Regions from separate parts of the Pseudoalteromonas sp. DL2-H2.2 genome, predicted to be linked through region 1. Evidence: predicted binding sites of a transcription regulator. Region 1 holds the regulator's gene; the other holds the start of a gene.

Region 1 (14,907 bases):
TGCTGAGTTAACCAGTACAGATCGGAGTGGATCCCCGCAGCGGTAACTTCTTTACCCGCGCCCGGGCCCTGGATCACCAATGGGTTTTGTTCGTACCATCCCGTGGTGATAACAAAAATATTATCGCCCGGCGTCAGGTTAGCAATGGCGCTGCCCTGAGCAACCTGTGCAATGCCCACTTTGGCGTGCACCTTGCCAGCGGCATCAATTTCCAGTGCTCCGGTATACCTTAGCACTTTGCCTTGTGCCTGAGCCGCCTCAGCACGCTGCTGATAAAACATATCTAATTCATCTTTACGAGCCAGGAAGCTCTCCCAGCTGCCTTGCGCCAGAGACGCCGGCATCAGCGCCTCCAGTTCAATATCATCCAGTTCCAGCTGCAAACCCAGCTCACGCGCCAGGATCAAGAGTTTGCGCTGCATGTCCCGACCTGACAGATCTTCGCGGGGATCCGGCTCGGTATAGCCCATGTCTTGGGCAGCCAAAACCAGCTCAGAAAAAGGACGCTCGCCATCAAAGCTGCTACATAACCAGGATAAAGTACCAGAGAAGACCCCTTCAATGCGTACCACTCTGTCGCCGCTGTTTTGCAGATCCGTCAGCGCAAAATTCACCGGCAGTCCGGCTCCGACACTGGTGTTATAGCGCCACAGCAGATTGCGTTCCTGCAACTGAGTGCGCAGTGCATGATACCAGTCATGCGCAGCGGTACCGGCATACTTATTGGCACTGATCAGATGACAATCGTGCGCGGCAAAATCCGGGTAAAGCTGACTAAATGTTTCGCTGGCGGTGATATCAATCACCACTTTATGTTCGTAATCAAGCTCACTGATGCGATCCAGCAGTTCGGCATGAGAGTAGCTCTGCGCTTCGCTTTGCCACTGCTGTTGCCATTGCGACACACTCAACCCGCTTGGGCAGAACACCATTTCCTGCGAACGCAGCAGCGCCACCACTTTGAGATCAAACTGGCTTTGTAAGCGCGCAATTTGTTGCTGACACTGGTTGAGGAACACCTCACCCACATTGCCCAGACCTGCGATGATCACCGCCAGTTCACGGCCTTTATTCACCAACTTGTCATGCAAAATAGCCAGCACATCACTATCAATTGCCTGATCGGTGAGGAACAACGCGTACTCGGTTGCACTGTGGGTAAAGCGCACCACCACAGCCTGCTCATCCAGCACTGCCTGAGCCTGGCGCACCAAGGGTGCAATATCCGGACAAGGCGCGACCACGGCAAAGCCACGTAAGTGGGACTCAACGATGGTCACCCGACCGCTCAGGCGCAATACCACCTGATGGGTAAATTCGCTGGGCACCAGCAAGTAGTCTTCGCCATTTTGATTAAAGTGATGAATACCATGCTGAATGAGTTGGCTAAGCGCGCCAACTTCGCCCGATACCAGGGTATCGACGCGCAACAAGTCCAGTTCGCCAAAGGTAGTTACAAAGCGCTTTTCTTTGCTGTAGCCTTGCTTCACTACTTCGGTGCCCTGCACATCAGGTTCAAAACTGCTGCGTACCTGCAACTTAATCGCGGTTTCTTTCAACGGCGATAATGTCTTGGCATGTAAAACAGGATTACCAAGACGGGCCAGTAAATTAGCCTGGGCACGACATACCTTGCTGTATTTGATGGCATTACCTACTTTGCGCGGATCAGTGCTGAACACACCCGGTGTATCTGTCCAGATAGACACAGACGCCGCATCCAGATAGCTGGCTAACAGGGTGGCACTGTAATCGCTGCCGTTACGTCCCAGCGTGACCGTGTTGCCTTCACTGTCAGCGGCAATAAATCCGGTGACCACGTAAATTTTGTCCTGAGCGAGTGCCTGATGACAGGCACTGCGATTCAGGCTGTGCATCAGCTGTCCCTGATGCTGAGTAAACAAAGTGCGGGCATCCACATCTTGTGCAGCAATATTCAGGGTATTCAGTAACGCCGCCAGTAAGCGCGCCGACCAGATCTCCCCATACGCCAGTAGTGGCGCTTCTTGCAATTGGCGCAACTGCGCCTGACGAGCAATGCTGCTCAGCTCATCACGCAACTCTGCTGTCAGCGGTGATTGCTGCGCAGTCGGGAACAACTCACTGATCAATTGTAACTGATGATTTTCGACCTGTAGCAGGATGTCGCTGAACGCTCGCTCGTCCTGCTGCTGATAACTCTGCCACAAGGCAACCAGGGTATTGGTGGTTTTACCTGCCGCTGATACCACGATACAGTCGCCGCTCTGGCAGTGACCAATAATAATATTGGCAACCGCCTGATAGCGCGCCGCCGAGCTCAGGCTCGAACCACCGAATTTATGTACTGCTTTTGTCATTTCTTCTACCACAATGCCGTATGTGCTGGCGAAAGCTTGAAGGCCTTCGCATTATCACTGGCGCTGCCTTGTGCGGCTTTCACCGCGGCAAAAGCCTGCGCCAGGTCTGCCAATAAATCGTCGATCTCTTCAATCCCCACGGAAATACGGATCAGCGTGTCACCGACGCCCGCTTCGAGGCGAGCTGCGGGATCCATACCGGCATGTGTCATGGTTGCCGGGTGACAGATCAAACTCTCAACCCCACCCAGCGATTCGGCCAGCGAGAATTGCTTGACACTGGTCAGGAACTTAGCTGCATCTGCCAATTCCCCTTTAATGTCAAAACTCACCATGCCACCAAAGCCTTGTTGCTGTTGTTTTGCCAGCGCATGCTGAGGGTGACTTTCCAGCCCGGGATAGTACACCTGGCTAACAAACTCAGATTGCTCAAGGTAACGCGCAATCGCCAGCGCATTCTCCTGATGCTGTTTCAGGCGCACATTGAGCGTACGCAAGCCGCGTAAAGTCAGGTAACTGTCAAACGGCGCGCCCGTGATGCCGATATTGTTGGCCCACCAGGCCAGTTCATCACCAAGCTCCTCGGTTTTGGCGATCACCGCGCCGCCGACGACATCCGAGTGACCATTGATATATTTAGTCGTTGAGTGCACCACGATGTCGACGCCAAATGCGATAGGGTTTTGCAACGCCGGCGACAAAAAGGTGTTGTCGGCGGCGACCAGTGCACCGCACTGTGCAGCTACGTCGGTGACCGCTTTGATATCGGTTAATCGTAAAATGGGGTTACTGGGTGTTTCAATCCAGACCAGCTTAGGTTTGATGGCCAGGATCTCCTGCAAGCTTTCGCTGCGCGTCAGGTCGAGCACTTTAACCTTGAGCAAACCGCGCTTTTCCAGCGAGGTAAATAAACGATAGCTGCCGCCGTAACAATCATGTGGGATCACCAAAGTATCATCGGCATTCAGCAACTGAGTCACCAGGTGCACCGCAGCCATCCCGGTGGCCGTAATGATGCCCTTAGCCCCACCTTCAAGCTCCGCCAGCGTTTGCGCAAGAATATCGCGATTCGGGTTACCGCTGCGCCCGTAATCGTAATCACGCTTTTTATCAAAGTCGGCAAAAGAATAGGTGGTCGACAGATACAGCGGCGGCACCACTGCACCATGATGCTTATCCGCATCAATGCCTGTGCGTACCGCTATGGTTGACTTGTTGCTTTGGCTCATAGGTCACCTGACTCAATTAGATGTTTAGACGTCTAAAAGGTTAGATTAACAAAAGTTAGAAGTCAAAACATTTATACCGCTAAATGGCTAAATAACTAGTATTTGACTATCTTTTTTAAACCGATAAAATTTCGCCACTCAACGCGAACTCTATGCTAATAAGACTGAGTATTTGAGCTTAAACTATGGCAAATGACGTGCAACATTGCCAACAGAGAGCTTGCGTGTCACGGTTGGATCCATACACAGTACACAGTCTTATTCGCATTGCATCTACAACACTGAGGCAAGTACATCACTATGGCTAAATGGAACGGTGAATATATTCACCCTTATGCAGAACACGGTAAGAAATCAGAACAGGTAAAAAAGATTACTGTGTCTATCCCGCTCAACGTACTTAAAGTGCTAACTGATGAGCGCACCCGCCGCCAGGTCAATAACCTGCGCCACGCGACAAACAGTGAATTACTGTGCGAGGCATTCCTGCATGCCTTTACCGGCCAGCCGCTGCCCGGTGACGAAGATCTGCGTAAAGACAACCCGGAAAAAATTCCGGCAGAAGTGCGTCAGATCATGACGGAAATGGGTCTGGAAATTCCAGAGATCAACGAAGAATAATTTCGTCAGTTGCAAAAATAAAAAAGCCTCACAGTGTGAGGCTTTTTTATTGCTCTGATGGGCTTATGCCATGTAGTTTTCTGGCATATCGATTTGTGCCACACCGGATTCAACCGCAGCAACTGCAACCGCTTTAGCAATACGCGGCAACAAACGCGGGTCCATTGGCTTAGGAATAATATAGTGTTCACCAAATTCCAGGCTGTCTACCTCTGCCGCTTTTAGCACTTCAGCAGGCACTGGCTCTTTGGCAATGCTGCGAATGGCCTCTACCGCCGCAATCTTCATCTCATCGTTAATTGCCGTTGCACGCACATCCAGCGCACCGCGGAAGATAAACGGGAAACATAATACGTTGTTAACCTGGTTTGGATAGTCCGAACGACCAGTTGCCATAATTAAGTCATCACGTGCACCATGCGCCACTTCCGGGCTGATCTCCGGATCTGGGTTCGAACACGCAAACACCACAGGCTTGTCCGCCATCAGTTTCAGATCTTCTGGCGACAACAGATCAGGACCAGATACACCAACGAACACGTCAGCATCTTCGATCACGTCCTGCAAAGTGCGCTTATCCGTGTTATTGGCAAACAGTTTCTTATATTCGTTAAGGTCATCACGACGCGTGTGGATCACCCCTTTGCGGTCCAGCATATAAATGTGCTCACGCTGTGCACCACATTTAATCAGCAATTCCATACAGGCAATGGCAGCGGCGCCGGCACCCAGGCACACAATAATGGCGTCATGGATGTTTTTGCCCTGGATCTCCAGCGCGTTCAGCATACCCGCAGCAGTAACGATTGCGGTGCCATGCTGGTCATCGTGGAATACCGGCACATCACAGCGCTCAATTAGCGCGCGCTCAATTTCAAAGCACTCAGGCGCTTTGATGTCTTCCAGATTAATACCACCAAAGGTGTCAGCGATATTGGCAACCGTGTTGATAAAGTCTTCAGTGGTGCGGTGCTTCACTTCGATATCAATCGAATCCAGGCCTGCAAATCGCTTGAACAGCAACGCCTTACCTTCCATCACAGGTTTAGACGCCAGTGGACCGAGATTCCCTAACCCTAAAATAGCCGTACCGTTACTGATCACCGCAACCATATTGCCTTTACCAGTATAGCGGTAAGCATTGCTAGGATCGGCAGCAATTTCACGGACCGGCTCAGCAACACCCGGGCTATATGCCAGGGCCAGGTCTTTGACGGTTTCAGCAGGCTTGGTCAACTCAACGCTGATTTTTCCTGGAACGGGGTGGGCATGATAATGTAACGCTTGTTCACGAAAGTCTGACATGACGCGATTTTTTCCTACGAAGAAGTTGAAAGTGAGAGTGAGATAAAAATTCGCTAACTGCTTTAAACCATACCTTTTTTAAAAATTAATTCAAGGGATATCAGGTCGATCCTGTTAAAGCAAAGATAGTTGGCAGTTAGCAAGATTTAGCGACCTTTTTGCTACTTTTCGGCAAACTTATCTCACAATAAATGATCTGATAAGTGTCACTTTCAGTTCAAAATAGCGTCATTTTTATGCAGAGTATAAATAAAATAAATAAAACCCGAGGTGAAATACACTTTACGACATTTAGTGCATTTTAAGCTTAAATTCACAACATTTAGCGACAAAAATACAGATATCACTCGACATTTAGTACATATAGCTATGCATATTAATCAGGTGAATATGGCCATTCACACAGATGAAAGTGGTGATTTACGTGGCAACCGACTTCTCACGTGCAAGCCCGCTTATACCCTCTTCGGTACAAATGAGTGAGGCGAAACTGGAAACTTTACTAACCAAATGGCACTGATCCGTCCACTTAGCATGATGATGGTAAATGATTAGAGTAAGAGATGAGTGCGCAGAAACGAAAAAAGCACCCGAAGGTGCTTTTTCTACAGCAAAAGTAAAACTTACTTCTTGCTGCTAAGCGCGCCAAAGCGCTTGTTGAAGCGATCAACACGACCACCTGTGTCTAGGATCTTCTGCTTACCAGTGTAGAACGGGTGACATGCAGAACATACGTCCAGGTGAATGTCTTTACATAGTGTTGAACGAGTCTCGAATTTGTTACCGCACGAACAAGTTGCTGAGATTGTTTCGTACTTAGGATGAATACCTTCTTTCATAGGACACCTCTAGTTAAGGCCGTATCGCTCTCCAAACCCGAAGTCTGGCACCATACGTAGTTATACAAAAATTGTGGACGCGTATTTTAGGGTCAATCCGGGCTTTCCACAAGCAATAAATGCAAAATAACTGCTATTTTTTGCGCAATTTCGTGCTGTGCCCGCAAAATATCGAGCTGCTGTAAATCTCACTGACCATTCGCATACATTATTATGCCGTTACGGTATACTGGGCAGATAGTCTGGCGGCACAGCAAGGTGCACTCAGACAGCTGCCCTTAACATTGAAATTCAGATGCCGGAGTTTCCATGCGCTTCGCCGAAGTCGCTTTAAAAGTACCTTTACACAGAACCTTTGATTACCGCCTTGAGCCAGAACAACAACCCTGTGTGGGTGGCCGGGTGAGAGTAAAATTCGCCAACCGAGCCTGCATCGCCATCGTGGTGGCGCTGAAGTCTCACAGCGACGTGCCTGAAGACAAAATAAAAGCGCTTGAGTCGGTGCTTGATACCACGCCCGTATTATCACCTGATCATCTCGCCTTTTTGCGCTTCAGTGCGCAATATTACTGTCATCCGCTAGGCGAAACCCTGTTTACCGCCCTGCCTGGTGCGCTGCGCGAGGGTGAGCAGGTTGATAAAACCCAAGTGCCGGTACTGACCCTCACCGAGGCCGGCCGTGAAACCACCCAACTCAGAGCCAAAAAGCAACTGGCACTGCTTGAGCAACTGCGTAGCGCCGGTGACGCCACCGCCAGTGAATTAAAAACACTGGGCTTCTCGCAGGCACAGATCAAGGCCTTACTGGAAAAAGCACTGATCCGCGAAGAACTGCGTACCGACACCCACTGGCAGTCTGCGCCATTGCAACTGGGCAGTAAACCAAGACTTCACCCGGAGCAGGCCACCGCCTGCAGTGCCATCAACAGTCAAACCGGGTTTCGTACCTTCTTACTCGAAGGCGTCACGGGCAGTGGTAAAACCGAAGTATATCTGCAAAGTCTGGAGGCCATTTTAGCCGCCGGCAAACAAGCCTTAGTACTGGTGCCGGAAATTGGCCTGACGCCACAAACCGTGAACCGCTTTAAACGCCGCTTCGAAGGGTTACCGATTGATCTCTGGCACTCCAACCTGACTGACAATGAGCGCTTACACACCTGGCGACGAGCCGAGCAGGGAGAATCTGCACTGGTGATTGGTACCCGCTCTGCTATCTTTTTGCCCTTTCAGACCTTGGGTATGATAGTGGTTGATGAAGAACATGATGGCTCGTTTAAACAGCAAGACGGGTTGCGCTATCACGCCCGTGACCTGGCCGCCTATCGCGCCGCACAGGGCCAGTTTCCGTTGATCCTCGGTACTGCCACACCGGCACTGGAAACCCTGCAAAAAGCACTGCAAAACCGCTATCAGTTGCTGCCACTGACAAAACGGGCGCAAACCCAGCAGGATAACCGCTTCATGCTCGTGGATATGAAAGGACAGCCCGATCAGGGGGGATTTGCCAAAGCCAGTCTGGATGCCATTGCTGCCACACTGGCGCGCGGACAACAGGTTATGGTGTTTCTCAACCGACGCGGTTTTGCCCCCACTTTGATCTGCCATGAGTGCGGCTGGCTCAGCAACTGTGACCGCTGTAGTACCAGCGCCACTTATCATAAATCACTGCGCAGGCTGATCTGCCACCACTGCTCAGAGCAAGCCTTTGTGCCTTTGCAATGCCCCGACTGTGGCAGCACCCAGATCATGCCAACCGGATATGGTACAGAGCAGCTGGAAGAGTTCTTATCCGAACAATTTGCCGACTTTCCCGTGCATCGCATCGACCGCGACTCTACCCGCCGCAAGGGCAGCCTCGAAAGTGCGCTGGATGAAATTAATCAGGGAGGGGCCCGGCTGCTTATCGGCACTCAGATGCTCGCCAAAGGCCACCACTTCGCCGACGTCAATCTGGTGGTGATCCTCGACGTAGACAGTGGTTTGTATTCCTGCGATTTTCGCGCCACGGAGCACATGGCTCAGCTGATAACCCAAGTGGCTGGGCGGGCCGGGCGCAGCGGCGAAGCCGGCACGGTACTTTTGCAAACCCATTTCCCGGAACACCCGTTGCTACAGGATCTGGTGAATAATGGCTATCAGGACTTTGCCCGCTATGCACTGCGCGAACGCGAAGAAACTCAGATGCCTCCATACAGCCATCTGGCACTGATCCGCGCAGAAGCCACCAACTCGCAGCTGGTAATGGCGTTTTTGTCGGATCTGGTTCCAGCCACCCCCTACCCTGGTATACAATTGCTCGGACCGATCCCCGCGCCGATGGAACGTCTGGCCGGTAAATACCGATATCAATTACATATTCAGGCAGCGCAGCGCAAAGTACTGCATCAATACCTGGCGCAACTGGCCGACTATATCGGTCAGCATAAACTTGCCAACCGGGTGCGCTGGAGTATTGACGTTGACCCAATGGATACCTATTAAAAATACGTTATGGCACAACACGACTATATAAATAAGAAACCGGGCGGTAAAAAGGCCGCAAAAGGAAAGGCCGCCAAGCCCTTTCCCAAGTTTTTTGCCGCGCTGACGCTGGTACTGATCAGTGCCTTTGGTTATGGCCTGTGGTACATCACACAACACGGCAAACCTGAGGTGCAAACCACCAGCCCGGCAGCCCCCAAGCAAGCTGAGCAACCGAAAGTCGAAAAAGATTTACCTCGTCCGCCGGATTTTATTAAAGACATTAAAGATCACGAGGTAAAAGTCGAGGTCAAGAAAATCGAGAGCCAGGGCCCCTACCAGATGCAATGCGGCTCGTTCAGAACCTATAAACAGGCCGAGCAAATGAAAGCCAAGATGGCCTTTGCCGGACTTATCGCAGAGATCCGCCGTACCGAAGGCTCCAACGGCGTCTGGTATCGAGTGCGCCTGGGTCCTTACGACACCAAACGCGGCGCCGAGAGCGATAAAAACAAGCTGGAACGAGTAAATATTGTCAGCTGTGGGATCTGGAAGTGGACTTGATCTTCGTAAAATCGTCCCTATCTCTACCCTAATTGAGTTTACAGATGAGGCTGATGCCTCCTGATTAAGGAATACTATGACAACTATCGTGAGTGTTCGCCGAGGCGACAAAGTCGTAATTGGCGGAGATGGCCAGGTTTCTCTTGGCAATACGGTAATGAAAGGCAACGCCAGAAAAGTGCGTCGCCTCTACAACGGTAAAGTACTAGCAGGCTTTGCCGGTGGCACTGCCGATGCGTTCACTTTGTTTGAACGCTTTGAAACCAAACTGGAAATGCACCAGGGCCATCTGACCCGGGCGGCCGTTGAAATGGCAAAAGACTGGCGCACCGACAGAGCGCTGCGCAAATTAGAAGCCTTGCTGGCCGTTGCAGACGAAACCGCGTCATTGATCATCACAGGTAATGGTGACGTAGTCCAGCCTGAGCATGACCTCATTGCCATCGGCAGTGGCGGTAACTTTGCCCAGGCCGCAGCCACCGCGCTGATTGAAAATACCGACCTGAGTGCCCGTGAAATTGTGGAAAAGAGCCTGACAATCGCAGGAGATATCTGCGTTTTTACCAACAATTTCCAAACCATCGAAGAATTGTAATAGGAATTGCCATGACAGCAATGACCCCAAGAGAAATCGTCCATGAACTGGACCAACATATTATTGGTCAGGACAACGCGAAAAAAGCCGTCGCCATTGCACTGAGAAACCGCTGGCGCCGCATGCAGCTTCCTGAAGAGCTGCGCAGTGAAGTGACGCCAAAGAACATCCTGATGATCGGCCCAACGGGTGTTGGTAAAACCGAAATTGCCCGTCGCCTGGCTAAGCTGGCGAACGCGCCGTTTATCAAAGTGGAAGCCACTAAGTTCACCGAAGTCGGTTATGTCGGCAAAGAGGTCGAGACCATTATCCGTGATCTGGTGGAAGTGTCATTTAAAATGACCCGCGAGCAGCAAACCAAGAAGCACAAGCACCGCGCTGAAGAAGCCGCGGAAGAGCGTATTTTGGACGCCCTGCTGCCACCGGCGAAAGACGCCTGGGGTGAAACTCAGCAAAGCGATAACAGCTCTACGCGTCAGGTATTCCGTAAAAAGCTACGCGAAGGCCAGCTGGATGACAAAGAGATCGACATCGACATCGCTGAAACAGCGCCTCAGGTAGAGATCATGGCGCCGCCAGGCATGGAAGAAATGACCAATCAGTTGCAGGGCATGTTCCAGAACCTGTCTGGCGACAAGAAGAAAAGCCGTAAACTGAAGATCAAAGAAGCCTTCAAGCTCTTAGTCGAAGAAGAAGCCGCTAAGCTGGTTAACCCGGAAGAGCTCAAAGAGCAGGCGATTTTTGCCGTTGAGCAAAATGGCATCGTGTTCGTCGATGAAATCGATAAGATCTGTAAGCGTGGCGAAGCGTCAGGTCCGGATGTCAGCCGCGAAGGCGTACAACGCGACTTACTGCCGCTGATTGAAGGCTCTACCGTCAGCACTAAGCATGGTATGGTCAAAACCGATCACATTCTGTTTATTGCTTCAGGTGCGTTCCAGATGGCTAAGCCTTCTGATCTTATTCCTGAGCTGCAAGGCCGTTTACCTATTCGCGTTGAATTAGAAGCACTGACGGCGAAAGACTTTAAACGTATTCTGACAGAACCTCATGCCTCTTTAACCGAGCAGCAACAGGCCCTGTTGAACACAGAAAGTGTCAGCATCGAATTCAGTGATGATGCAATTGAGCGTATTGCTCAGGCCGCCTGGCAAGTCAACGAGAAGACCGAAAACATCGGTGCCCGTCGTCTGCATACTGTGATGGAAAAGCTGATGGAAGAAATTTCATTCGATGCGTCCGACAAAGCCGGTGAGTCACTGACAATCGACGCCGCGTATGTCGATAAACATTTAGATATGCTGGTCCAGGACGAAGACCTGAGCCGCTTTATTCTTTAACAGATAATCGCCCGGTCCTGGATCGGGCTTTTTTATGCCTATGTATCAAGTAACTAAACTGCATTACCACAAGGTGCAAAAAACACTCGATGTGCACTTTGATGATGATCTGAGCCATTCGCTCAGCGCTGAGTTTTTACGTGTTCATTCCCCCTCGGCCGAGGTGCAGGGGCATGGCCCCGGTCAGCAACAACTGGTGCTCAACAAACAGAATGTGTCCATTGGTGAAATCGAGCCGGTCGGCCACTATGCGGTCAGGCTGGTGTTTGATGACGGCCACAACTCCGGGTTGTTCAGCTGGCAATACCTGAGAAAGCTGTGCGAACAACACGAGACACTGTGGCAAGACTATCAGCAGCGCGTGTCGGCAAAGCACGATGTGCCGATCAAGTTCATGCCATAAGGGCATACCAGACACAAAAAAGGCGACTGAGGTCGCCTTTTCTTTTACCTGGCATAGCATCACTACACCTGGTATTTTTCTACCGACTCGTACAAGTTACGAGCTTGCTCGGACAGTTCCTCACTGCTTTGCGCATTACTGCTGGCATGCTCCGATGCCACCTGTGCAATATCGCGGATCTTAACCACATTCTTGTTCACTTCTGACGCCACCTGTTTTTGCTCATCAATGGCAGTGGCAATATGCGTACTCATTTCCATAATGGTCTGCACATCTTCTGTGATCATCCCAAGCAGATTTCCAGCACGCTCTGCCTGTGCCACACTCTCGTTACCCTGCTCACGGCACTGCTCCATGATATTCACCACTTCGCGGGTGCGCTGCTGCAAGGTCGAAATAATGCTTTCGATTTCCTGAGTCGAATCCTGGGTACGCTGCGCCAGCGAGCGGACTTCGTCTGCCACCACCGCAAAGCCCCTACCTTGCTCACCAGCACGGGCAGCCTCAATAGCCGCATTCAGTGCCAGTAGGTTGGTTTGCTCAGCAATACCCCGGATCACATCAAGGACAGAGCCAATGGTCTCACCATCTCGCTCTAACTGACCTACTACGTCGGATGCCCCACCCAAAGACTCAGACAGCTGCATGATGTGCTCAATGGTTGAGGTCACCTCAGTGCGACCCAGCTGGGCATTCTTATTGGTAGACTCGGCTTTTTCCGCCGCCGCTTCGGTATTGTGCGAAATATCCTGAATGGTGGCCTGCATTTCAGTTGCCGCCGTTGCCACCATATCGGCTTCATGGAGCTGCTCAGTCATACCGGCACTGGTTTGTGCCGTGGTATCTGACAAGTGATGAGTTGCGTCATTGATGATCGCCAGCGCATTGTTCACATCGCCAATCAGCTCTTTGAAGTCGCCAATCAGGCTATTAAAGTCTTTGGTCATCAGGGTGATTTCGTCGTTACCCGTTTGCTCAATATGAATGCGCAAGTTGTTCTCACGGCGGATCCGCTCTATGGTCTGATAAACCCGCTCAACCGGACGAATAATCGACTGGCTGGTCGATAATACCAAAATCATCACCAGCACCGATGCCACCACAAAGATGATCAGCGCCGCCATCTGTGCCATTTGGGTGTTTTCTGCCACCGCCTGCTTGGCCTGTTCTACAATCCGGCCCACTACCGCATCGCTTTGTTCCACGCTTTGCTTCATGCTGCCCAAAGCGCCACTGTTAAGGTCCAGGCCCAGCTTGGTCTGTGCATCGACCAGATTTCTGAAACGAGTCTGATATTGCTTGATCAGCGTTAAAATCTGGCGCTCGTACTGCGCATCAAAGCCTGCGGCTTTTACCTGACCTTCAAACTTACTGATTTGATCGTCAAACTTCTTCAGGTACTTTAAATCCAGTCGCAGCATAAAGTCTTTTTCTGCCCGTCTGAGCATCAACATACTGACCAGCAGATCGTCACGCTGTTGCTGCTTCAGCATAGTTTCGACTTCATGAACGGCACTACGCAGCGCGCCATACAGCCCGTCTTTGGGATGCAGGCCGATGGTTTTTTGTAAATCAACGACGTTGTTAAAGTCGTCTACATAGGTTTGCGCGAGGCGTTCAAACTCGCGTAAGTTACTATCGTCAATATCGAACTCAGCAAATATCTCGTCCAACAGACCTGCTTTACGTTGCACCTCACTGTAGTCCCTGGCATATAAATCTAGTGCCTCAGTATCTTTGTAGAACAAAAAGTTCTTCTCGTGTTTGCGCATGGAGAGCTCATGAATATCCAGTTCCTCCGCGTACTGAATGGTTTCATTCAGCTTGCGCATGGTACTGGCTTCGATCATGATCACTGCCAGCATAACGACTAAAGCCACACCCACTACCAGCGCATTCAACTGCAAGCGCCGTTTAATGGTCAGATTTTCCAGAATTGCCATACGGTTACCCAATTATTACGAGACCTGCAATAAGTATAGATTATTCCGTCAGCAACGCCGCGCACTATTTGTCAATTTTGCACGACTTTATTACTAATTGCGCATTAATTAAGCGGCCTTTGGTGCTTTATTGAGCACCGCCTGCCAAAGCGTATCATGCAGCTCTGTGACATTGCTCCATTGTCCCTTAGTTAGCCACAAAGCTAACGGAGTCGCATCACTGGGAAAATTAATTTGCTGTCCGGCGGGTAACTCCAGCCATTCATCCAGTGCTTCGGAGTTAAGATAATTCATCACCTGGGCCAGTCCCAAGTTTTGTAAAGTCATGGCATTACTCTGCTGCTCAAACTGCCCCTGCAAAGGCTTAAGCAGGAGTTTTTTGCCAAACTTAAGCGCCTCGCTGGATAGTTCAAACCCGGCATTGGCCACCACCCCCGACGCATTAGCAAGGTCGGCAATAAACCCTTCACGCGAAGGGGCACGCAAGTGAATATGATTCAGTGAAGTATCTTTGGCATCCGGGTGATAGCAGTAGAACTCCTTATCCGGAAAGTCTTTCAGCAACTCCACTATGTGTGACAAGTCTTCAAATGGCAGGTACACCAGCACTTTGTTTGCTATCGACTGATTACCAAAGTCACCAGGCTGGTAAGGGATAAAAGGCGGCACAATGTTTTGTGCAAACGGTTGCCAGTGCACACCGAGGTGAATGTCAGCGGGTGCAAACCAGCGGATCAATGAGCGCAGCAAAAAGTTGCCACCAAATATCGGCACCTGCGGTGACAAAAAGGCACTTTGGTGACTCATGGCAACGACCGGCACTTTAGCACGGCGCGCAGCCCATGCCGTGATCGGTTCAAAGTCATTGAATACCATGTCATAGCCACGCATATCGAAGCGTCGTACATCTTGAATAAACCGACCAACGCGCAGCTGCTGCAGCGTGCCCTGATAATTTAACCGCCCATGTCGGGTTGCAAAGCTGATCCCGCGCCGGGTTTGATAATCCCCAAACACCGACATATCAAAATAACGCTCGTCCGGACGACCGGAAAACACGTAATCAACATCTATACCCAAACGTGTAAAGCACTCTGCCATCACCCGGGCACGGGTGATATGACCATTACCAGTTCCTTGTACGCCATATAAAATCTTCATAATTCCCCTACCACTCCTATTGCCAGCAAAGCACATCCGCTGCCTATCATCGCACCCAGAATGACATCAATTGGATAATGCACACCGACTACGATCCTCGATAACGAC
Region 2 (14,907 bases), on a different contig from region 1:
AAGTGATAAACTGCTCAGGGATCTCGATGACCTTGTCGCCGTGGCTCATCCACACATCCAGTTTGCCGATGCCGTCTTCGATGTGATCTTCAATCGCTTCAAACAGGGCACAGTTACCCACTTTTTCAACTTTCGCGTAACCAAACTCTTTCTTATCCGAGCTGTGTACTTTACCACCCAGCTGCGACGCCATGGTTTGCATGCCGTAACAAATACCCAGCACAGGCACACCGGCATTGAACACATATTCAGGCGCGCGCGGACTGCCTTCTAAAGTCGTAGACTCCGGGCCACCTGACAGAATGATACCCTGCGGATTAAATTCGCGGATCTGCTCCTCGGTTACATCCCAGGCCCATAGCTCACAGTAAACGCCGATCTCACGGATCCGGCGGGCGATCAATTGAGTGTATTGAGAACCAAAATCTAAGATCAAAATACGGGAATCATGGATGTCTTTGCTCATTGATAATCTCGTTTGTTAGGAAGCGATAAAACTAGTAAAGCAGAACAACTGAACTTTACCTAAATGACCGGGCAAGTTTGCCTGCCAGGCGCATATTGTTTGTCTCCACCTTGTCTGAAGGCAGACACTAGAATTAAGAAGGGCCGGCAACCGCCAGCCCATTTTTACCCGCCGGGATTAGCCCATGCGGTAGTTAGGAGCTTCTTTGGTGATCTGTACGTCATGGACGTGCGACTCACCCATACCCGCAGAGGTCACGCGGACAAACTGAGGTTTAGTGTTCAGCTCCAAAATGGTGCCGCATCCAGTCAGGCCCATGGCACTGCGGATCCCGCCCACTTGTTGGTGAATGATGGTGGCGATTGGGCCTTTGTAAGCCACGCGGCCTTCAATGCCTTCCGGAACCAGTTTTTCAGCAGCGTTGCTCTTTTGGAAGTAACGATCTGACGAACCTTCTTTTTGGTTCATCGCGCCCAGTGAGCCCATACCACGGTATGACTTGTAGTAACGACCCTGATACAGCTCAACTTCACCCGGTGCTTCTTCAGTACCTGCCAGCATAGAGCCCACCATAACGCAAGATGCACCAGCAACCAGCGCTTTAACGATGTCACCAGAGAAACGAATACCGCCGTCAGCGATGACCGGAATGTCGCGACCTTTCAGGCCATCTACTGCATCTGAAATTGCGGTAATTTGAGGCACACCACAACCGGTTACGATACGTGTGGTACAGATAGAGCCAGGGCCAATACCCACTTTAACCGCATCAACACCAGCGTCTGCCAGTGCAACAGCACCTTCAGCCGTCGCCACGTTACCCGCAACAATTTGCAAGTCCGGGTACGCTTCACGGGTGGCTTTAACTCTGTCAATCACGCCCTGAGAGTGACCGTGTGAAGTATCGATAAGTAATACGTCAACACCCGCAGCAACCAGCGCAGCGATACGCTCGTCGGTACCGGCACCCACACCAACCGCAGCACCTACGCGCAGACGACCTTGCTCATCTTTACACGCGTTTGGTTTTTCCTGTGCTTTTTGGTAATCCTTAACGGTGATCATGCCTTTAAGTTTGAAAGCGTCGTCGACCACAAGGATTTTTTCAATGCGGTGCTCGTGCATCAGACCCAGGATCTCTTCGCGTGATGCGCCTTCTTTTACCGTCACCAGATCCGACTTTTGCGTCATCACAGAAGACACTGGCTTTTCCAGTTTGGTTTCAAAACGCATATCACGGCTGGTGATAATACCTTCAAGCAGGTTATTCTCACCCACGACCGGGAAGCCTGAGAAGCCGTTTTCTTCAGCCAGCGCCAAAGTATCGGCAATGGTTTTGTCTGCGGTTACGGTAACCGGGAAAGACACAATCCCCGCTTCGTACGCTTTTACTTTGCGTACATTGCGCGCTTGTTCTTCAATGGTCATGTTCTTATGGATGAATCCAAGGCCGCCTTCCTGTGCAAGTGCAATTGCAAGGCGTGCTTCAGTGACTGTATCCATAGAGGCAGAAACTAATGGCAAATTAAGTTCAATACCACGAGTCAGGCGGGTTTTTAAGTTCGCAGTGTGTGGTAGAACAGTCGAATGAGCGGGTACTAAAAGTACGTCGTCAAAGGTAAGGGCTTCTTTTGCAATTCTTAACATGTGTGCGGCATCTCTCAAGTGAAACTGAGTATAAGGAATTGCGAGCGCATTTTATCAGCGTTCCATATGCGAGTAAATAAAATTTAGCAAAAATATGCTAGAGTATGCGTGAATTTTTTATGGAGCTGAGTATGTCGTTGCCACAACAAGAAAAAGTTTATTCGGTCTCGCGCCTCAATCGTGAGATCCGCAGTTTGCTGGAACAGGGGTTCGCTTCTTTGCAGCTGACCGGCGAGATCTCCAACTTTGTCGCCCCGGCTTCCGGGCACTGGTATTTTTCTCTTAAAGATGACAAAGCCCAGGTAAAAGCCGCCATGTGGCGTGGCAACAACCGCTACTGCCGCTACCGGCCACAAAATGGTGAGCAGGTGCTGGTTCAGGCCCGGGTATCGGTATATGAACCGCGCGGCGACTACCAGCTTATTGTCGAACAGATGGCACCGGCAGGTGAAGGCCTGTTAAAACAACAGTTCGAAGCACTCAAGCTGCGCCTGGCGGGCGAAGGCTTGTTCAGCAGCCAGCATAAACACCCCCTGCCTGCGCGCATCAACCGGGTGGGCGTTGTCACCTCCCCGACCGGCGCGGCGATCAGAGATATTCTGTCGGTCCTGAAACGCCGGGCACCGCAACTGGAGGTGGTGATCTACCCAACTCAGGTGCAAGGTCAGGAAGCCCACCACCAGATTGCGGCGCAAATTGCTCTGGCAAACAGTCGCAATGAAGTAGATGTGCTGATTGTTGGCCGTGGTGGTGGTTCACTGGAAGATCTGTGGTGCTTTAACGAAGAAGCCGTGGCCAGAGCCCTGTTTGTCAGTCAGCTACCGGTGATCAGCGCCGTCGGCCACGAGATAGATACCACCATCAGTGACTATGTCGCCGACCTGCGCGCACCAACACCTTCTGCCGCAGCAGAGCTGGTCAGCCCCGATGGCGCGGAAATTCTGGCTCAGTTACGCCAGCAAAAACAGCGTCTGGCGGGGGCCATGCAGCGTTATGTATCCCAACAAGGGCAACAACTGCACAATGTACACCAACGCCTGTTACTGCAACATCCACAAACTCAGCTGATGCAGCAGGCACAAAAAGTGGATGAGCTCAGCAGCCGCTTACACCGGGCAATGAACCACCAGCAACATCGGGCACAAAGCCGTGTTGCACTGGCGCAGCAACGCCTGGCACAGTTTCATCCAGAGCAGAAACTACGGTATGCCAGAGCGCATCTTGACAGCCTGAGAGATAAGCTCATTCGCGCGATGCAGACCTCGCAACAACAGCACCAGCAACAACTGGCGTTACTGGCGGCCAGGCTCGACAGTGTCAGTCCGTTGGCCGTTTTGGCACGTGGCTATAGCATTACCAAATCAGCGCAGAAAGTCGTTAAATCAACGCAGGACGTGGCAGTGGGCGATGTGTTAACCACTGAATTGCACGATGGCCGCCTGCAAACGCAAGTGCTGGAGGTCGCGCCACATGCACCGGACAACGAACGTACGACGGACTGTGATTAGTATTCAGTACTCAATTCCCGAATGCTTTTAGTGCTCAGGTGCACTTGCATTCCCTGCGCGGTTTGCTGCGCTGCACTGACCTTGAAGTGCTGGATCCAGGGGGTGTTAAAAAGGCGGTCGTTAAGGCGCTGCCACTGCATCGCATCGACGCCCTGACTACGCGGTACAAAACTCAGCTGACAGACGTGACGCTTGCAGCCATAACTGGCGTAAGCAAAGTAATGACTGAGATCACTGGTATAGAGAAAATCTCCGAGCTGTAATTCCAGCTCATCGGCCCACAGCGGGTCGCGCGATTCGGTTTGAAAGATATCTGCCAGCTGGCGATTTATGTTGCCGGATGCAGTTGAACGCGGCGGCTCTGTTGACGGCTCGGCCCTTGCTGCGGCCTGTGTCTGTGCCAGCTCCCCCTGCAGTTGTTGCACCTGCTGGCGCAACGCAGTGAGCTCTGCAAGCGTGTCTGTTGTTGTCGGTACAGTGGCCTCAACGGCGTCATTCGCCGGGTTAGCGGGAGGCAGCGGCTTGTCGGGATGCGTCTCCATGACTGACGCTGGTGAGTTGACAGGCTGTGCTGCAACCAGCCACCAGGTCAGCGGTGCAGCAACGGCTGCACCCAATAGCATGTAACCTATCTTTTGGCCCAGGTTATCCATCTGCACCGCCTGTGATGTGTTCGATGCTACAGCATGGCGCTGGTATGAGATTCGTTGCGGGCAATCAGATCCTCATCGAGGAAGTTCTGATCCATCGATTCGGCCGGGCAGGCACATGGCGGTTTACCCACCACTTTTGCCGGTACCCCTACCACAGTGGTGTGTGGTTCAACGGCTTTGAGTACCACGGAGCCTGCGCCGATCCGCGCGCCCTCGCCCACTTCAATATTACCCAGTACTTTTGCACCTGCGCCGATCAATACGCCTGCGCGTATTTTCGGGTGACGATCCCCTTGTTCATTACCCGTACCGCCTAAGGTCACCGATTGTAAAATAGAGACATTATTTTCGATTACTGCGGTTTCACCAATGACTATACCAGTCGCATGGTCAAACATAATGCCATGGCCGACTTTACAAGCAGGATGGATATCAACACCAAATACTTCGGATGTACGGCTCTGGATAAAACGTGCGAGCTCTTTTCTGTCTTGTCGCCATAAACAATGGGCGAGTCGGTGTGCTTGTATTGCATGAAAGCCCTTAAGGTTTGAAATAACGTTAAGATAGCTATCGGCAGCCGGGTCACGATCTTTAACCGCTTTTATATCATGGGCGACATGGGTGAGCATGCGGTCGCAATCTACAAACGCCTGATCGAACAATTCACGAATGGTGAACGCAGACACCACGGCGTCTGCCAGCTTGTTCGCCACGATAAAGCTCAATGCCGCACCGAGGCATTCATGATTTAAAATACTTGAGTAAACATGGCTGGCGAGCAGCGGCTCGCGGTCTACTAATTCGGTCGCTTCCTGACGAAGCTTTTGCCAGATCTCGTGTCTCATAAACTGCACTATTTCAATTATTCCAAAGCCTTTGTCTATCTTACCCTGCAACGCGGTAAATTAGCAGTGATAGTCAAATGCTTATTGCATCAATTTGTTATTAATTATAACCCGAAATAGCGAACAGAGGATGGGAAACCAGGCGGATACCAGACCCGCCTGACAAACTCAGAGCCCGGTAGAGGGCTCTGATGGGGCGTTACTTAAAGACCGCTTCTGCGTTCATCACCTCGATGTTAGCAGCCGGAACAGCCAGTTTGTAGTTGGCAATTTGCTTATCTTCATCGATAAGCGCTTGCGGTTTTTCTGCATTGTAATGCATCGGAGATTCAGTCTGATTGACCAGACGCGCTTTCATATCAGCCGCGTCGCCGGTCACAAAGACATAGTGAATGTTGTCACTTTGCAGATTTTCACGGATCACGCGATTGACGTCTTCCACGCTCAACGATGCCAGCTGGTCACGCACATAGGTCACAAACTCATCCGTGTTATAGAACTGGCTGTCCAGCGCATAACCCAGCTGACGGTCCTGACTGGCCACCATCTGCGGCACAAAGTTGCTCAGGAAATTGCGAGTCGCCTCGAAATCGCCTTCCGTCATGCCCTCTTTGATCAGCTTATCCAGCTCAAACTGTGCAACCCGCGTTGCAAAGTGAGCGTCGTTATTAGAACGCAGCGGACGTAACCATACCTGGAAAATTTGCTCAGAGCGGCCCAGGTTGGCATCCGGTTTGGTCTGGAACATACCGCGCGGGAAATACTCAATGTAAGCATAATCACCATAGTTCATACCACGCACCTGACGAATACGCTGGAACAGGTAAGCGTTTGAGTTACGGTGCTCACCAAAGTAAGAGCGCACCAGCCATAAGGCAGTCCAGTCTTTGCTGCTGCGAATGGTATCGATTGGGAAGCCAAACGAGACGGCCGTCGATTTCGCACTTTTCTCAATGATGGTGGCATGACGACCCGTCAGTGCCGGCGCATCCGGAATAGTCAGGCGCACTTCTTCGCCTTTTGGCAACTGACCCAGATCGCTCAGCATACGTGCTTTCAGTTGTTCATCCAGCGCCCCGGTGATCCCCACATTCAGCTTTGCCTGAGTAAACTGGCTGCGGTAGAAAGCTTTGACATCATCGAGCGTCAGCGCTTCGAGATCAGACAAATCGCCCAGGTTATAGCTTTCATACGGATGGCCCTGATACAGCTTGTGGTATAGCACCTCTTTGCCCAGCTCTTCATCGTTAGACGCCTTAAGGCCTGCCTTAATATTGTCGATCAGCTCTTTTTTCAGGCGTTTGAAGTCATCTTCACGAAAGCCCGGGTTAAGTAACTGCTCACTGACTAAGGCATACCACTGAGCGGCATTGTCCTTGTGCACCCGGCCACGCAGAGACAGCATTTCTTTATCAATCTGATAATCGAAGCTGCCGGCAATCGGATACAGGGCTTTTTGGATTTCTTTATAGGATTTGCTCTGCGAGCCACCATTGGCAATCATAGCCGCTGTCAGCGCTGCCACGCCTTTTTTGCCTTGTGGATCGGCCGCAGCCCCGGTGTAGAACAACAAGTTCACATCCACCAGAGGCGATGCATTGGTGTTATCCAGAACGGAGAAATGACGTTGTTTAGGCTCACTGAGCTCAGCAACCAGCTCATCCAGCGCCACTTCTTTGTCAAACCCTGCCACTTCAGGCAAGTCTGACATAGTCACCGTTGTGCGGCCACTGTCGACAAAATAGCGGTTGGCAACATCGCGAATGTCTTCTGCGGTCACAGAGTCGCTGGTCGCATATAAGGTGTTGATCACTTCAGGGTCGCGCTCAAAGTGCATGTACTGTGCGAGCATACTGGCGATCGCCTGTGACGAGTCTAAATCATTGGCAAAGCTGTACTTGAGATTAGACTTCAGCGCCGCCAGTTTGTCGCTGTCGACCAGCTCAGTGCGTGCTGTAGCATAAGTGCGGTTGATGGCGTCACGCACTACGGCCAGGTCACTTTCTTCATTGACCTTCACGAAAACATGCAATAGACCAGGATCTTTGGTCTCGGCATTGTAGGTAAACATCTGACTGGCAATTTGCTTGTCGACCACCAGATCCTGATATAGCTCGGAGTTTTCAGAGAAATACAGTTGCGAGATCAGATCCAAGGCCGCACGGTCTTTCTTCTCAGGCTCCCATGCAGCGCCTTTATAAGAGACCAGTAACCAGTGACCCGGCAGGCCGTCATAGTGTTCATGCACATATCTGGCTTGCTGTTGTTTGGGTTCAACCGGAATATCAGCAACATAGTTGCCGCGCTGCCAGCCGCCCCAGTGTTTTTTCACCATCTCCATGGTTTTTTGCGGATCCACATCACCCACAATCACGATAGAGACGTACTCAGGCTTATAGAAGCGCTCAAAAAAGATCTGACCATATTCCATTTGATCCGGCATGGCTTCAATGTCTTCGAAAAAGCCCATGGTGGTGTGCTTGTAGGTGTGCTTGTCAAAGGCTTCTTTGCGCACCGCACTCAATAACTTGCGGATGGGACTGGCGTTGTTCTTCAGGTACTCGCCTTTCACGGTCAACGCTTCAGTGCGGAACTGAGACTCGCTGTAGCTGAGGTTCTGGAAGATATCTGCTTTGATCTCCAGCACCTTATCCAAATGTTCTTTAGAGAAATTCAAATGATAGTTAGTATAATCGTTGGTGGTGTATGCGCGGTTATCCACCCCTGAGTTTTTCAGAATGTCGGCATAGACATCCTGTGGGAACTTCTCAGAGCCCTTAAACATCATATGCTCAAAGAAGTGCGCAAAGCCAGTGCGGCCAGGCTCCACTTCGTTACGCGAACCAACAGATACCGGGATCTGAAGCGAAACCACATCCGGATAATCGGTTTTTACCACCATCACGCGCAGACCATTGTCCAGCTCTTCGAGTACATAGTCCTGAGCGAATACTTTGTTGTTAGCCTGAGCCTCAACGCTGGTTGGCGCCTGCTGAGTTGATTGCGACGTGGCTGCGCAGCCAGCCAGTGCCAGTGACACAGCCAGGCTGGTTGCCAGTAATTTAAATTTCATATGCTTCCCTAAAATTTGCAGTGATTCTTATTATTGGCCTCTCTACATCAAGGCCCATGGTTGCCAATTATGCCGCAATCCCGCCTTAATTCATCTTTACGCGCCCAATTTATGTAAAAAAATATGAACTGCATGACGCTCGCTAAACTCATCTGCAAAACAAAGGTTTGTTTCCTTGTAGTGAAAACACTATGAAAGAATTTCATCGCCATTGAATTAGTTTCAAGAAAAAAATCTATCTAGACGTCTAAATGGCTGCTATATTAGATCTCAGACACTGAATTTTTGCCGGAACCAAGACCATGGCGTTATCACTACAAGAGAAAATCTTAGACCCGAACCAAGGGGTATATTTGATTGGTACGACTCCGCCCAAATCTGGTACGGAGCAGGAAAAAGTTAAGCGTATTGCCACTAAGCTGCTCGACCGCTTACACGAAATTGAATACGACGGTGTGGTGGTTTACGACATTCAGGATGAAAGCAGTCGCACTAATGTGCCACGCCCTTTTCCGTTTAAGGAAACCGTCGACCCGTGTGAATACAGCCGTCTGGTTAAGTCGTTGTCGCAGCTGGATGTGATCACCTACAAAAGCGTCACGCAGCGTGACAGCGCTGAATTTACCCAGTGGCTTAGCACCACCAAGCAGGAGTTTGGCCTGAACAACCTGGTGCTGGTTGGCTCGCCGTCTTCACAAGGTAAAATCAACTTACCATTACCAGAGGCCTATCAGGCATTCGCTCAGCATGAAGAAAACTTTTTCCTCGGTGGCGTCACCATTGCAGAGCGCCATGCTTCAAAACGTAATGAACATGAACGCTTGATTGAAAAAACCACGCAGGGCTGTGAGTTCTTTATTTCTCAGGCAGTTTACAATGCTCAGGCGACCATAGATTTGATCACCAGCTATGCCCGAACCTGCAAACAGCAAGGCATTGAGCCAAAGCGATTGATCCTGACCTTTACCCCGTGCGGGGGTGAGAAGACGCTGCAATTTATGGAGTGGCTGGGGATCTCAGTGCCCGAAGCAACCAAGTGGCGTATGCTGGATGCGGACAACACGCTGAGCGAATCGATCCGTATTTGCCGTGAGAATCTGGATTCAATTTTACGTAGCTGTGCCCACCTGGATGTGCCGCTGGGGCTGAACATAGAGAGCCTGACCAACCGTAAAGAAGAGATAGACGCCTCGATTAACCTCTATCGCCTGCTCAAGGCTACCATGGAGCTGACTCTGGCGGAGAAGCAGATCGCTTAATAATACCGATTTGGAACCAATAAAAAACCGAGCACACAGGCTCGGTTTTTTTATTCTCAGACATCCGTTTATTCCGACTTTTGCTCTCTGCCAAGCAGGGCCATCGCGGCTTCTTTGACGTCTTTTTGTTGATACAGCACCTGATAGATCTGCTCCGTGATCGGCATCTCGATGCCTGTGCGTTTTGCCAGTAAGTACACTTCTTTGGTGTTGCGATACCCTTCCACCACCTGACCTATGCTCTGCATCGCTTCTTCGACATTTTTGCCCTGGCCCAGTGCCAGACCAAAACGACGGTTACGAGACTGGTTGTCGGTACAGGTGAGGATCAGATCGCCAAGCCCCGCCATACCCATAAAGGTTTCAGAGCGTGCGCCAAGCGACAATCCGAGTCGGCATAACTCCGCCAACCCGCGGGTGATCAAGGCAGTTCTGGCATTCGCGCCAAAACCGAAACCATCGGACATACCTGCACCAATGGCAATCACATTCTTCACCGCACCGCCAAGCTGAATACCAATGAAGTCATCATTGCTGTAAACCCTGAACGAGCGGCCACAATGCAGCAACTTGGCCAGTTCAGCCCGAAATGCTTCGCAGCGAGACGATACCGAAATCGCCGTCGGTAACCCCGCGGCCATTTCTTTAGCAAAGGTCGGCCCGGACAACACGGCTAGCGGCACCTGCTCACCAAGTACGTCCAGCGCCACATCCTGAAGTAAACGACCGGTATCCGGCTCCAGCCCTTTTGTCGCCCAGGCAACTTTTGTACCAGGCAGTAAATGAGGCTTAATGGCCGCCAGAGTCTGTGCGAACGCATGACTGGGCACCACCACTAAAACCAGCTTGCTGGCCTGAACGGCTTGAGTCAGGTCGGCTTCCAATTGCAGTGACTCAGGGAAGTCAATATCCGGTAAATAACGGGTATTCTGACGCGAGCTGGCTAACTGCTCGATAGCAGCACTGTCGCGCCCCCAAAGAGTAACCTGATGACCGTTGCGGGCAAAACAAATAGCAAGGGCGGTGCCATACGACCCCGCCCCCAATACGGTCACAGCTGATTGTGCTGTATTCATCACTTATGCGTCAGCAGGTTGCTCTTGCGCGGCACGTTGCTGCATGTACTGAGCAAATAGCGCGTCAAAGTTAACCGGTGCCAGGTTCAGTTGTGGGAAAGTACCACGGTTAACCAGGCTAGCAACGGCTTCACGAGCGTACGGGAACAGAATGTTCGGGCAGAATGCACCTAACATGTGCGCCATTTGCAGCTCTTCCAGTTCACCGATTGAGAAAATACCCGCTTGTTGAATTTCGCACAGGAATGCGGTCTCTTCGCCTAATGACGCAGTCACAGTCAGTGCCAAAACAACTTCGTATACACCTTCGTCCAGCTTGGCAGAACGTGTATCCATGTCCAGCTTCACTTCAGGGGTCCACTCTTTTTGGAAGATAGCCGGAGAATTCGGCGTTTCGAAAGATACATCTTTGGTATAGATGCGCTGAATGTTAAATTGTGGACCTTGTTGTTCTTCTGCAGCAGCTGCGTTGTTTTGCTCTGTCATTGTTCTTCCTAATTATTCGTCTTTATTTAATGTGGGGCAGCACAGCGGGCCCGTACCCGCTGTGCTAAAAATTACTTCAGTAATGCGTCAAGCTTACCTTGCGCTTCAAGCGCCATCATGTCATCGCAACCGCCGATGTGCTGCTCTTTGATGAAGATCTGCGGCACAGTGTGGCCACCGTTGGCTTTGTTGATCATCTCTTCGCGCAGCTCGGGTTGAGCGCCGATATCATACTCGGTATATGTGACACCTTTGCTATCCAACAGCGCCTTAGCGCGGTGACAGTAAGGACAATAATCCTTTGTATAAATAACAACTTGGTTCATATTTACTCCTATTTACCCGACGCGGTTGGCAGGCCTGCTGTTTGCCAGGCGCCAAAGCCACCCGACAACACATATACTTGCTCAAAGCCGGCTTTGTACATGTTGCTGGCAATGCCAGATGCGGTCATGCCAGTGTTACACACCAGTATAATGGGCTTAGTTTTGAACTTTTCAAGTCCTGCGAAATCATTTTGTTTGGCTTTTTCCACATTCATGTGCTCACTGCCCGCAATGCGTGAGTTGTTGAACTCTTTTTGCGCACGCATGTCAAACACCTGGCCCTCCTGACGGTTTACCAGAATAGTCAGCTGTTGTGGATTGATCTGACGGATCTTGGAAAACATGCCTTTTAACCAGCTTGAAACCAACATAGCCGCCAAAACCAGCCAGATAATGCTGAGAATGGGGTTTCTACCTAAAAAATCGATGTATTGTTCCATATTGTCTTTACCAACCAGGAAAATGAAATTGCTCGCGAGTATACTTTCTTACGCGCGCTGGTACAAACATCTGTGATGTAATGCCTCCCCGGCAAGGCGTAGCACGCGCTCGCTCACAGCAAGCCATGTAGCTCAGCTTAGCGTCCCCCGCGGCTAATATGAATTTTAAAGTGGTTGAGGATAAATCACGCCCAGAGGGCTGAATATTCATATAAAACAAGGTATCCTAGGCCTAGATTTCGTGCACGTTTCAGGAGCCCAAATGACTGCAAAGAAAAAACCTCTGGTATTAATGATCCTAGATGGCTGGGGATACCGCGAAGACGCTGACAGCAATGCAATTCTGGCGGCCAACACCCCGGTATTGGATGAACTTTGGCAAACGCGTCCACGTACGCTGATCTCTGGTTCAGGTTTAGATGTAGGACTACCGGACGGTCAGATGGGTAACTCTGAAGTCGGCCACGTCAACCTTGGTGCTGGCCGTATTGTTTATCAAGACTTTACACGTATTACCAAAGCCATTGATGACGGTGAGTTTGAGCACAACCCGGCACTGGTTGAGAACATCGACAAAGCCGTTGCCGCCGGTAAAGCCGTCCACCTGATGGGACTGTTGAGCCCGGGTGGTGTACACAGCCATGAAGACCATATTGTTGCAGCCATTGAGCTTGCCGCCAAGCGCGGTGCCAAAGCGGTTTTCTTCCACGCCTTCCTCGATGGTCGTGACACACCACCACGCAGTGCCCAGGCTTCAATTGAACGTATTGAAGCAAAGTTCGCAGAGCTCAAGTGTGGCCGCCTGGCGTCAATCGTGGGTCGTTACTATGCTATGGACCGTGATAACCGCTGGGAGCGCGTAGAAGCGGCTTACAACCTAATGGTTTGCGGTCAGGCTGAATACCGTTATGCTGATGGGGTCAGTGCCCTGAACGCAGCGTATGAGCGCGACGAAAACGATGAATTTGTGAAGGCCACCGTGATTGCCGCCCAAGCGCAGGAAGCAGCCACCATTAATGATGGCGATACGTTGATCTTCCTCAACTTCCGTGCTGACCGCGCCCGCCAGATGACCCGCGCGTTTGTGGATGCCGACTTTGACGGTTTCAGCAAACAAAAAGCACCGGCGTTAAGTGGTTTTGTGATGATGACGGAATACGCGGCCGATATTAACGCGCCCATCGCCTTTGCCCCGGAGAAACTCACCAATGTACTGGGTGAATGGCTGGCAAAACACAACAAAACGCAGCTGCGTATTTCCGAGACCGAAAAGTACGCCCACGTGACCTTCTTCTTCAGCGGTGGTCGTGAAGAACTGTTCGACGGCGAAAAACGCGAACTGATCCCGTCGCCTCAGGTAGCCACGTACGACCTGCAGCCAGAAATGAACTCTGCCCTGCTGACCGATAAGCTAGTCGAAGCCATTCACAGCGGTGAGCACGATGTGATCATCTGTAACTATCCAAATGGCGACATGGTTGGCCACTCTGGGGTGTTTGAGGCCGCCGTGAAAGCCTGTGAAGCCGTTGATGCCTGCATTGGCCGTGTTGTAGCGGCACTGGAAGAAGTCGGCGGCGAAGCCCTGATCACCGCAGATCATGGTAATGCAGAGCAGATGGTCAACAACAAAACCGGTCAGGCCCATACTGCGCATACCAGCGAGCCGGTGCCGTTCATCTATGTTGGCCGCGATGCTGAGCCACAAACGGGTAAAACTCTGAGCGATGTCGCCCCGACCATGTTGCACCTGCTGGGTATGCCACAACCCGAGGAAATGACTGGCTCACCTGTCATGCGGCTGAAGTAATCTATGCGCCGTACGCTTGCTGTACTCTCGGTCTGTTTGTTGCTGCCCTTCACCGGGCAGACAAACGAAACCCGCACCAAAGCCGATCTGGCGGCGGTGCAGGCCGAGCTAAAAAAGAGCCAGGCCGCTTATCAGCAACAACAAGCCAGCTTTAGTGCGCTACAGAGCACCCTACAATCCTTTGAGCTGGAAATTGCCAAAAGTGCGAAAGCACTGGCACTGACCGAACAAGGGATCAGCGAAAACAAACAGCAGCAATACACGCTGCAACGCGAAGCCAAGCAGCTCGAGCAGCAAAAAAAACGCCTCCAGCGCCTGCTTGCTGCGCAACTTAAAAGTGCCTATGTCACGGGCAGTCACGATTATTCAAAGATGTTGCTGAACCAACAGCATGCTGCGGCGCTGGAACGCACCATCAGCTACTATGACTACTTTAATCAGGCCCGCATCAATCAGCTTGAAGCGCTTAAGACTGTATTTGCCAAACTTGCTCAAAACAGTGCACAGCTGGAGCGTAAAAAGAAGCAACTGCAAGCGTTACAAGGTCAGCAAAAAGCCCGTCAGGACGAATTGCTGCTGGCGCAAAACGCGCGCAAGACCCACCTGGCAAAGCTCAACGATAAACTCAGTCAGGCCAAAGCCGCGATTGCCTATCTGGAAGAAAACGAGCAAACCTTAATTTCGACCCTGGAGTCCTTAGCCGCCGAGCAGGCCGCCAGCCCCGAGCAATATGTGGCACAGCTGCAAGGGCTGCAAAGATTAAAGGGCAAGCTCGCCTGGCCGCTGGATGGCCGCCTGAAACACAAATTTGGTCAGCGTAAGCACGTTGGCATGAACTGGAAAGGCGTGGTGATCCGAGGTAGCAATGGCACACCGGTCAACAGTGTGGCGCCGGGTCAGGTGGTCTATGCCGACTGGTTGAACGGTTTTGGCTGGGTCATCGTATTAGATCACGGGGAGGGCTTTATGAGCCTGTATGGCCATGCCCAGACCCTGCTTAAAGATGTGGGCGATCAGGTGATGCCGGGCGAACCCATTGCCCTGGTAGGACAAAGCGGCGGACAAACCGATCCTGGTCTATACTTCGAAATACGGCATAAGGGAAGCGCTGTTGATCCAGTAAAATGGTGCAGATCCAGTTAACTGACTAACCGATGCTGCCCCCCAGTGAGGAGCAGCATATGATGACTCCATGTGTTCAACCTATTAAAGATCGCCTGTGGCACTGGCTATTTTTATTCGGCCTGATGCTCAGTTTAGTGTGTCTGCCACTGAGTGCCAGACAGCTTTCCAGCGAGCAAATCGATGAGATCCTCTA

What was found. The regulator MetJ, encoded in region 1, represses methionine synthesis genes. The targets are predictions, from matches to a motif close to TAGACGTCTAGACGTCTA.
Region 2: the regulator MetJ is predicted to act here: its motif matches at 8,436-8,453, upstream of L1285_RS11560 (methylenetetrahydrofolate reductase).

The regions. Positions count from the first base shown of each region.
Region 1 is NZ_JAKGBD010000012.1:57,980-72,886, reverse strand. Features, by position in the region: gene metL (bifunctional aspartate kinase/homoserine dehydrogenase II) at 1-2,339, opposite strand, end outside; gene metB (cystathionine gamma-synthase) at 2,345-3,568, opposite strand; gene metJ (met regulon transcriptional regulator MetJ) at 3,869-4,189, shown strand; gene L1285_RS18205 (malic enzyme-like NAD(P)-binding protein) at 4,253-5,494, opposite strand; gene rpmE (50S ribosomal protein L31) at 6,118-6,333, opposite strand; gene priA (primosomal protein N') at 6,643-8,814, shown strand; gene L1285_RS18190 (SPOR domain-containing protein) at 8,824-9,357, shown strand; gene hslV (ATP-dependent protease subunit HslV) at 9,434-9,952, shown strand; gene hslU (HslU--HslV peptidase ATPase subunit) at 9,964-11,292, shown strand; gene L1285_RS18175 (gamma-butyrobetaine hydroxylase-like domain-containing protein) at 11,333-11,695, shown strand; gene L1285_RS18170 (methyl-accepting chemotaxis protein) at 11,758-13,638, opposite strand; gene L1285_RS18165 (MJ1255/VC2487 family glycosyltransferase) at 13,747-14,799, opposite strand; gene L1285_RS18160 (phosphatase PAP2 family protein) at 14,796-14,907, opposite strand, start outside.
Region 2 is NZ_JAKGBD010000005.1:368,856-383,762, reverse strand. Features, by position in the region: gene guaA (glutamine-hydrolyzing GMP synthase) at 1-466, opposite strand, end outside; gene guaB (IMP dehydrogenase) at 644-2,113, opposite strand; gene xseA (exodeoxyribonuclease VII large subunit) at 2,245-3,621, shown strand; gene L1285_RS11575 (hypothetical protein) at 3,618-4,274, opposite strand; gene cysE (serine O-acetyltransferase) at 4,301-5,122, opposite strand; gene L1285_RS11565 (M16 family metallopeptidase) at 5,322-8,195, opposite strand; gene L1285_RS11560 (methylenetetrahydrofolate reductase) at 8,498-9,454, shown strand; gene gpsA (NAD(P)H-dependent glycerol-3-phosphate dehydrogenase) at 9,523-10,530, opposite strand; gene secB (protein-export chaperone SecB) at 10,534-11,016, opposite strand; gene grxC (glutaredoxin 3) at 11,088-11,342, opposite strand; gene L1285_RS11540 (rhodanese-like domain-containing protein) at 11,351-11,782, opposite strand; gene gpmM (2,3-bisphosphoglycerate-independent phosphoglycerate mutase) at 12,045-13,589, shown strand; gene L1285_RS11530 (murein hydrolase activator EnvC family protein) at 13,593-14,732, shown strand; gene L1285_RS11525 (S41 family peptidase) at 14,771-14,907, shown strand, end outside.